Regions from separate parts of the Streptomyces sp. DT190 genome, predicted to be linked through region 1. Evidence: riboswitches for the same ligand, from Rfam matches in the RefSeq annotation. Region 1 holds a riboswitch; the other holds the start of a gene.
The links. A riboswitch is a leader RNA that binds a small molecule or an ion and turns the genes downstream of it on or off. The one in region 1 is predicted to bind thiamine pyrophosphate.

Region 1 (4,405 bases):
GCTGGTCCTCTTCGTCGGATCCGGCTGAGCGAGCCGATCTCCCGCGCGCGAGCCCCCGCCCCGTACCGGGCGGGGGCTCGCCGCCGTCGCAGGGGTGCCGCCGGGAGCCCCCGGTGGGACGATGCAGAGGTACCTCCCCGAGGAGGCCATCATGTCCACCATCAGAGAAACCGTCGACGTCGACTGCCGTCCCGAGGACGTCTACGACTACGTCACGGACGCCGAGCGCCTGCCGGAGTGGCAGCTCAGCGCCGTGTCGGCGGAGCGCATCGACCCGGGGCCCGTCCACGTCGGCACCCGCGTCCGCGTCACCCGGCACGTCGGCCGCCGTGTGATGCCGATGACCATGGAGGTCACCGAGTACGACCCGCCGCACAGCTGGGGCATGCGCGGGGTCGACGGCCCGATCCGGGCCCGGGTGCACGGCGAGGTCGAGCCGTTCGACGAGGGGCGCCGCTCCCACGTCACGATCGCCGTCGACTTCGAGGGCCACGGCGTCGGCAAGGTCCTGGTCCCGCTGGTCGTCCGCCCCCAGGTCCGCAAGGAGCTGCCGCGCAACGAGCGGCTTCTGAAGGACCGGCTGGAGCACGTGGGCGGGTAGGGCCCCCGCTCCCCGGCGGAGCGGGCGCGGCACTTCGCGCGATGGCGTCGCTCACCCGGCCGCGAGGAATGCACTGACCTGGCGGCTTGCCGTCACGGGGCCCTGGCGGACGACCGGCGAGGGTCACTTCCGTGGATCTGCCACACTGGAAGGGTTATGCCTGCACCCGGAGAACTCACTTTCGTTGCCCCGCGCGGAGCCAAGAAGCCGCCGCGGCATCTCGCCGATCTCACTCCTGCCGAGCGCAAGGAGGCCGTCGCCGCTGTCGGGGAGAAGCCGTTTCGCGCCAAGCAGCTCTCGCAGCACTACTTCGCGCGGTACGCGCACGATCCGGAGCAGTGGACCGACATCCCGGCCGGGTCGCGCGGGCGGCTGCGGGAAGCGTTGCTGCCCGAGCTGATGACCGTCGTGCGGCATCTGTCGACCGACCAGGGCACCACGCGCAAGACCCTGTGGCGGCTGTTCGACGGGACGCTCGTCGAGTCCGTGCTGATGCGCTACCCGGACCGGGTGACCATGTGCATCAGCTCGCAGGCCGGGTGCGGGATGAACTGCCCGTTCTGTGCGACGGGGCAGGCGGGACTGGACCGGAACCTGTCCACCGCCGAGATCGTGCACCAGATCGTGGACGGGATGCGCGCCCTGCGGGACGGCGAGGTGCCCGGGGGGCCCGCGCGGCTCAGCAACATCGTGTTCATGGGGATGGGCGAGCCCCTCGCGAACTACAACCGGGTCGTCGGCGCCATCCGGCGGCTCACCGACCCCGAGCCCGACGGGCTGGGCCTGTCCCAGCGCGGGATCACCGTCTCGACGGTCGGGCTCGTGCCGGCCATCCACCGGTTCTCCGACGAGGGCTTCAAGTGCCGCCTGGCCATCTCGCTGCACGCCCCGGACGACGAGCTGCGCGACACCCTCGTGCCCGTGAACACGCGGTGGAAGGTGCGCGAGGTGCTGGACGCGGGCTTCGAGTACAGCGCCAGGTCCGGGCGACGGCTGTCCATCGAGTACGCGCTGATCCGGGACATCAACGACCAGGCCTGGCGCGGTGACCGGCTCGGCCGGATGCTCAAGGGCCGGCCCGTGCACGTCAACCTCATCCCGCTGAACCCGACGCCCGGGTCGAAGTGGACGGCCTCGCGGCCGGAGGACGAGAAGGCGTTCGTGGAGGCCATCGCCGCGCATGGTGTGCCGGTGACGATCCGGGACACCCGTGGTCAGGAGATCGACGGGGCGTGTGGTCAGCTCGCCGCCACCGAACGGTAGTCTGACTGGCGTAAGAACATCTGCATATTCCGACAGGGGAGCGCCACAGCGCTGAGAGTGCGGCACCGGCCGCAGACCCTCCGAACCTGGCCCAGGTCATTCTGGGTAGGGAGATCGGTCATCACTCGAGCTGTTGCGCCCTGCCCGGGACCTCGCGGTCCCGGGCGGGGCCGCGTCTTCTCCTGGTCACCCCAGGAGGAATGAAGTGGACAACACCATCAGGCGGCTGACGGCGGTGGCCGTCGGACTCGGCATGGCCGGCACGCTCGCCGCGTGCGGCTCGTCCGGCGACGACCAGGAGTCCGGCGGCTCCAAGACGGTGACGCTCGTCAGCCACGACTCGTGGGCCGCGTCCAAGGACGTGATCGCCGCCTTCGAGAAGCAGTCCGGCTACAAGGTCCGGGTGCTGAAGGACGGCGACGCCGGGCAGGCCGTCAACAAGGCCATCCTGACCAAGGACAACCCGCAGGGCGACGTCCTCTTCGGCGTCGACAACACCCTGCTGTCCCGCGCCCTCGACAACGGCCTGTTCCAGCCGTACGAGGCGAAGGGCTCCGACCGCGTCAAGGCCGAGTACCGGGTCGACCAGGGCAAGCACCGGGTCACGCCCGTCGACACCGGCGACATCTGCGTGAACTACGACAAGAAGTACTTCGCCGATCGCAAGCTGGAACCGCCGCGCAGCTTCGACGACCTCGTCGAGCCGCAGTACAAGAACCTCCTCGTGACCGAGAACGCCTCCGCCTCCTCGCCCGGGCTCGGCTTCCTGCTCGGCACCGCCGCCCGGTACGGGGACGCCGGCTGGGAGGGCTACTGGAAGAAGCTCAAGGCCAACGGCGTGAAGGTCGTCGACGGCTGGGAGCAGGCCTACAACGAGGAGTTCTCCGGCTCGGCCGGCGGCAGGAAGGCCAAGGGCGACCGGCCGCTCGTCGTGTCGTACGCGTCCTCGCCGCCCGCCGAGGTCGTCTTCGCCGACCCCAGGCCGAGCACCGCCCCGACCGGGGTCGCCGAGGGCACCTGCTTCCGGCAGGTCGAGTACGCCGGACTGCTGAGCAACGCCGGGAACCCCGAGGGCGGCAAGGCCCTGCTGGACTTCCTGATCAGCAAGGAGTTCCAGGAGGACATGCCGCTCAACATGTTCGTCTACCCGGTGACCGAGGGCGCCCAGGTGCCGCCGGAGTTCACGCGGTACGGGCCCCAGGCGAAGGACCCCCGGACCATGGACCCGGCGAAGATCGCCGACCGGCGTGACCCGTGGGTCAAGTCGTGGACCTCGCTCGTCCTCAAGTGACCGGCCGGGCGCGGGGCGCGGCGGCGCGGCTCGGTCTGCTGACCGTGCCCGTCGCGTTCTTCGCGGTCTTCTTCGCCTACCCCGTCGCCGCGATCGTCGCGCGCGGTCTGAAGGCCGACGGGGCCTGGCACCCCGGGCGGATCGGCGAGGTGCTGGCGCAGTCCGACGTCCGGCACGTCCTGTGGTTCACCACCTGGCAGGCGCTCGTCTCCACCGCGCTCACGCTGCTGCTCGCCCTGCCCGGCGCGTACGTCTTCGCGCGTCTGGAGTTCCCGGGCAAGCAGGTGCTGCGGGCGGTGGTGACCGTGCCGTTCGTGCTGCCCACGGTCGTGGTCGGCACGGCCTTCCTGGCGCTGGTCGGGCGCGGGGGACTGCTCGACGAGCTGGGGGGCGTGCGCCTGGACACCACCGTGTGGGCGATCCTGCTCGCGCACGTCTTCTTCAACTACGCCGTCGTCGTACGGACGGTGGGCGGACTGTGGTCGCAGCTCGACCCGCGGCAGGAGGAGGTCGCGCGGATGCTGGGCGCCTCCCGTGCGCGGGCCTGGCGGCAGGTCACCCTGCCGGCCCTCGCCCCGGCCGTGGCCGCCGCCACGCTGATGGTCTTCCTGTTCACCTTCACCTCCTTCGGGGTCGTCCAGATTCTGGGAGGGCCCACCTTCTCCACCCTGGAGGTGGAGATCTACCGGCAGACCTCGGAGATCTTCGACCTGTCCACGGCGGCCGTGCTGACGCTGATCCAGTTCGCCGCGGTGGGCGTCATCCTCGCCCTGCACGCCTGGACCGTACGGCGGCGGGAGACCGCGCTGCGGCTGGTGGACCCGGCCGTGACCGCGCGCCGGCCGCGCGGTGCCGGGCAGTGGGCGCTGCTGGGCGGGGTGCTCGCCACCGTCGTGCTGCTGATCCTGCTGCCGCTGGCCGTGCTGGTGCAGCGGTCGCTGGACGCGCCCGGCTTCGGCTACTACCGGGCGCTGACCCGCGCGGACGGGGGAGTGTTCCTCGTCCCGCCGATCGAGGCGATCGGCAACTCGCTGTCGTACGCCGTCGCCGCCACCCTCATCGCCGTGGCGATCGGCGCCCTGGCCGCCGCCGCGCTCACCCGGCGCGACGCCGGGCGGTTCGTGCGCGGCTTCGACGCGCTGCTGATGCTGCCGCTCGGGGTGTCCGCGGTGACCGTCGGCTTCGGGTTCCTGATCGCCCTGGACGAGCCGCCGCTGGATCTGCGGTCCTCGTGGATCCTGGTGCCGCTG
Region 2 (4,405 bases), on a different contig from region 1:
CGTGTGCGGTGCGGGAAGGCCCCCGGTCCGCCACGACGCCCCGGGCACCCTACGCCTGTCCTCCGGCCGGGACGTCCCGTGGCCCATCACGGGCGCGGGCGTCCCCCGGGCCGTGACCCCGCGGGGCCACGGCCCTCCACGGGCGGTTGTTCGGGCCCGGCTCCGCTCACGCGGTGCCGGACGTATGTTCGGTCGAGGTCGGGTCAGACCGCGAGCGCCTGGGCGCGGCGCTTCACCTCCGTACCGCGGTTCTCACGGAGCGCCTGCGCCGGGGTGCCGGGCAGGGACGGGTCGGGGGTGAACAGCCACTCCAGCATCTCTTCGACCGTGAAGCCGTCGTCCCGCAGGAGCGTCAGGGTCCCGGACAGGCCCTTGACGACCTTGTCCCCGTCGACGAAGTCCGCGGGGACGTGCAGCGCGCGGTTCTCACCGCGGCGTACGGCGATGAGCTGGCCCTCCTTGACCAGCTGCCGCACCCGCGTCACCTCGACGCCGAACTGTTCGGCGATGTCGGGCAGGGTGAGCCAGGCAGGGACGAGAGCATCGATCTTTGCGTCAATCTCGGTCACGGAAACCAGCCTGCCATCCGCCACCGACAGTCGGAAGTCGGCCCGGTCCACCCGGGCGGACGCGCCGGGCCCCGCACCCGCCGGCGGGCCCTACGCGGCGGCCGCCTTCAGGGGCCTGGCCGGGTCCGTCAGCAGCACCGGGTTCAGCGGCGTACCCGACTCGATCAGGCGGCGGCCCTGCGCCAGGTCCCGGGGGCGGCCGACCGCCAGCAGGGCGACCAGCCGCTCGCCGCGCAGCCAGCACACCGTCCAGGCCGGACCGGACGGGTCGCCGCGCCACAGGGTCGTGTCGGCGTCCGCGTGGTGCCCGGCGTACTGCACGAACCTGCCGAACTGCTCGGACCAGAAGTACGGGACCGGGTCGTAGACCGCGGGTGTCTCGCCCGTGGCCCGGCCGACGATGTTCGCGGCGACCGTGCGCGGGCCCTGCAGGGCGTTGTCCCAGTGGTGCACCAGCAGGCGCTCGCCGTAGCGCCCCGAGGGGAAGGAGGCGCAGTCGCCGACCGCGTACACGTCCGGCACCGAGGTGCGCAGGTGCTCGTCGGCCCGGATCTCGCCGTGGCCGCCCAGCTCGATCCCGGAGCCGGCCAGCCAGGCCGTCGCCGGGCGGGCGCCGATGCCGACCACGACCGCGCCCGCGGGCAGCCGCGAGCCGTCGTCGAGGACGACCGCGCCGGGCTCGACGCGCTCCACGCGCGCGTGCGTGCGCAGCACCGCTCCCGCGTCGGCGTACCAGCCGGCCATCGGGGCGGCGACCTCGGCGGGCAGCGCCCCGGCGAGCGGCCGTTCGGCCGCCTCCACGACGGTCACCGCGCAGCCCGCCTCGCGCGCGGCGGTGGCGAACTCCGCGCCGATCCAGCCCGCGCCGACGACCACGATGTCGTGCTGGCGGGCGAGCACCGGCCGCAGCCGCTCGGCGTCGTCCAGGGTGCGCAGCAGATGCACACCGGGCACGCCCTCCGCGCCGGGCAGCCGGACCGGTTCGGCTCCCGTGGCCACGACCAGGACGTCGTAGGGCACGGGCCCGTCCTCGGTGTCCAGTTCGTGGTCACCGGGGCGCACGCCCAGCACCTCGCAGCCGAGCCGCAGCTCGATGCCGAGGGCCTCGAAGTCGACGTCGAAGGCGGAACCCTCGGACTTGCCGAGCAGGACGGCCTTGGACAACGGCGGCCGGTCGTAGGGCTGGTGGGGTTCGGCGCCGATCAGCAGCACCGGGCCGGCGAAGCCCCGCTCCCGCAGTGCGACAGCGGTCTGCACCCCGGCCATGCCCGCGCCCGCCACGACCACGCGCCCGGGCCCGGACGCCCCTGGTTCCTGCGTCTGCTCGCTCACCTGATCACCATAGTCAGCTGACGTCGCGTCAGTCAGTGCCCCTGCGCCGTGACCTGCTCCACAGCGCCCGTCCCGCCACCCGGGCCCGCCTTTCCGGGTACCCCCGAACCGCCGGCGTACGACGCCGGGGTGGCCGGTTCCGTGCGGAGGCTGCCTACTGCGCGCCGCGGCGTCCGGTTAGGCTGGCCCCCGCAGAGACTCGCGGGAGCCCGGACGCACCGGGCTGAGAGGGAGGCTGGCGGCCTCCGACCGTACGAACCTGATCCGGGTCATGCCGGCGAAGGGAGGGGCTGGACGCCCATGTCGCGTACGCGAACCTCAGACGTCCTCGTCATCGGGGGCGGGATCATCGGGCTGGTCACGGCCTGGCGGGCCGCGCAGCGCGGACTCGCCACGGCGGTGGTGGACCCCGAGCCGGGCGGCGGAGCCGCGCAGGTGGCGGCCGGGATGCTGGCCGCCGTCACGGAACTGCACTACGGCGAGCAGACCCTGCTCGGCCTGAACCTCGCCTCCGCCCGGCGCTACCCGGACTTCACGGCCGAACTCACCGAGCTGACCGGCCACGACCTGGGCTACCGCCGCTGCGGCACGCTCGCCGTGGCCCTGGACGCCGACGACCGCGCCCACCTGCGCGAGCTGCACGCCCTGCAGCAGCAGTCGGGGCTGGACTCCCAGTGGCTGTCGGGGCGGGAGTGCCGGCGCCTGGAGCCGATGCTCGCGCCGGGCGTGCGCGGGGGCCTGCGGGTGGACGGCGATCACCAGATCGACCCGCGGCGGCTGGCCGGAGCGCTGGTCGCCGCGTGCGAGCGGGCCGGTGTGGTCTTCCACCGGGAGTGGGCCGAGCGGCTCACCGTCTCCCGGGACCGGGCCGCCGGTGCCGTCACGGCCGACGGGACCGGGCTGGCCGCCGGGCAGGTCGTGCTGGCCGGGGGCAGCCTGAGCGGGCGTCTCGCGGGGGTGCCCGAGGAGGTGCTGCCGCCGGTGCGGCCCGTGAAGGGCCAGGTCGTGCGGCTGACCATGCCGGGGCGGCACGGGCCGTTCCTGAGCCGGACCGTGCGCGCGGTCGTCCGCGGCAGCCACGTCTACCTGGTGCCGCGCGAGAGCGGGGAGCTGGTCGTCGGGGCGACCAGCGAGGAACTCGGCTGGGACACCGTCGTCACCGCGGGCGGCGTGTACGAGCTGCTGCGCGACGCGCACGAGCTGGTCCCGGGCATCACCGAGCTGCCGCTCGTCGAGACCCGCGCCGGGCTGCGCCCCGGTTCCCCCGACAACGCGCCCCTGCTCGGCCCGACCGCGCTGGAGGGCCTGCTGCTGGCCACCGGGCACTACCGCAACGGCGTCCTGCTCACGCCGGTGACCGGCGACGCCCTCGCGCACGCCCTGACGACGGGCGAACTCCCCGAGGAGGCCCGCCCCTTCACCCCCCGGCGCTTCAGCACCACCACCGCACTCACGGAGCAGCCCGCATGAACATCTCCGTCAACGGCGAGCCCCGGGACGTCCGGCCCGGCACGGCCCTCGACACCGTCGTGCAGTCGCTCACCGCGTCCCCCTCGGGAGTGGCCGCCGCCCTCAACGAAACCGTCGTCCCGCGCACCCAGTGGCCGTCCACGCCCCTCTCCGAGGGAGACCGCGTGGAGGTCCTCACCGCCGTCCAAGGAGGCTGACCATGGCCGACGATCCGTTCGTCCTCGGGGGAACGACCTTCACCTCCCGCCTGATCATGGGCACCGGCGGGGCGCCCAGTCTCGACGTGCTGGAGCGGTCGCTGGTGGCGTCCGGGACGGAGCTGACGACGGTCGCGATGCGCCGCGTGAACCCCTCGGTGCACGGCTCGGTGCTGTCCGTCCTCGACCGGCTCGGCATCCGGGTGCTGCCCAACACGGCGGGCTGTTTCACCGCCGGGGAGGCCGTCCTGACCGCCCGTCTCGCGCGCGAGGCCCTCGGCACCGACCTGATCAAGCTGGAGGTCATCGCCGACGAGCGCACACTGCTGCCGGACCCGGTCGGGCTGCTGGAGGCGGCCGAGACGCTCGTCGACGACGGCTTCACGGTGCTGCCGTACACCAACGACGACCCCGTGCTGGCGCGCAGGCTGGAGGAGGTGGGCTGCGCGGCGGTCATGCCGCTGGGCTCGCCCATCGGCTCCGGGCTCGGCATCCGCAACCCGCACAACTTCCAGCTGATCGTCGAGCAGGCGCGCGTGCCGGTGATCCTGGACGCGGGCGCCGGGACGGCGTCGGACGCGGCACTGGCGATGGAACTGGGATGCGCGGGTGTGATGCTCGCCTCGGCGGTGACGCGGGCGCAGGAGCCGGTGCTGATGGCCGACGCCATGCGGCACGCCGTGGAGGCGGGGCGGCTGGCCCGGCGGGCGGGACGGATCCCCCGGCGGCATTTCGCCCAGGCGTCGTCGCCCTCCGAGGGCCTGGCCGCCCTGGATCCGGAGCGTCCCGCCTTCCAGTAGGGACGGCGCCGGGGCATCCGGAGGGAGGCCTCGGGAC

Region 2: another riboswitch for thiamine pyrophosphate. It lies ahead of thiO (glycine oxidase ThiO); the one in region 1 lies ahead of ACPXCS_RS23755 (thiamine ABC transporter substrate-binding protein).

The regions. Positions count from the first base shown of each region.
Region 1 is NZ_JBNCNM010000014.1:64,910-69,314, reverse strand. It holds gene ACPXCS_RS23770 (phosphatidate cytidylyltransferase) at 1-28, shown strand, start outside; gene ACPXCS_RS23765 (SRPBCC family protein) at 152-601, shown strand; gene rlmN (23S rRNA (adenine(2503)-C(2))-methyltransferase RlmN) at 758-1,864, shown strand; TPP riboswitch at 1,889-1,994, shown strand; gene ACPXCS_RS23755 (thiamine ABC transporter substrate-binding protein) at 2,118-3,155, shown strand; gene ACPXCS_RS23750 (ABC transporter permease) at 3,131-4,405, shown strand, end outside.
Region 2 is NZ_JBNCNM010000010.1:45,958-50,362, reverse strand. It holds gene ACPXCS_RS19155 (Rv2175c family DNA-binding protein) at 204-569, opposite strand; gene ACPXCS_RS19150 (NAD(P)/FAD-dependent oxidoreductase) at 660-1,901, opposite strand; TPP riboswitch at 2,093-2,204, shown strand; gene thiO (glycine oxidase ThiO) at 2,202-3,371, shown strand; gene thiS (sulfur carrier protein ThiS) at 3,368-3,568, shown strand; gene ACPXCS_RS19135 (thiazole synthase) at 3,571-4,368, shown strand.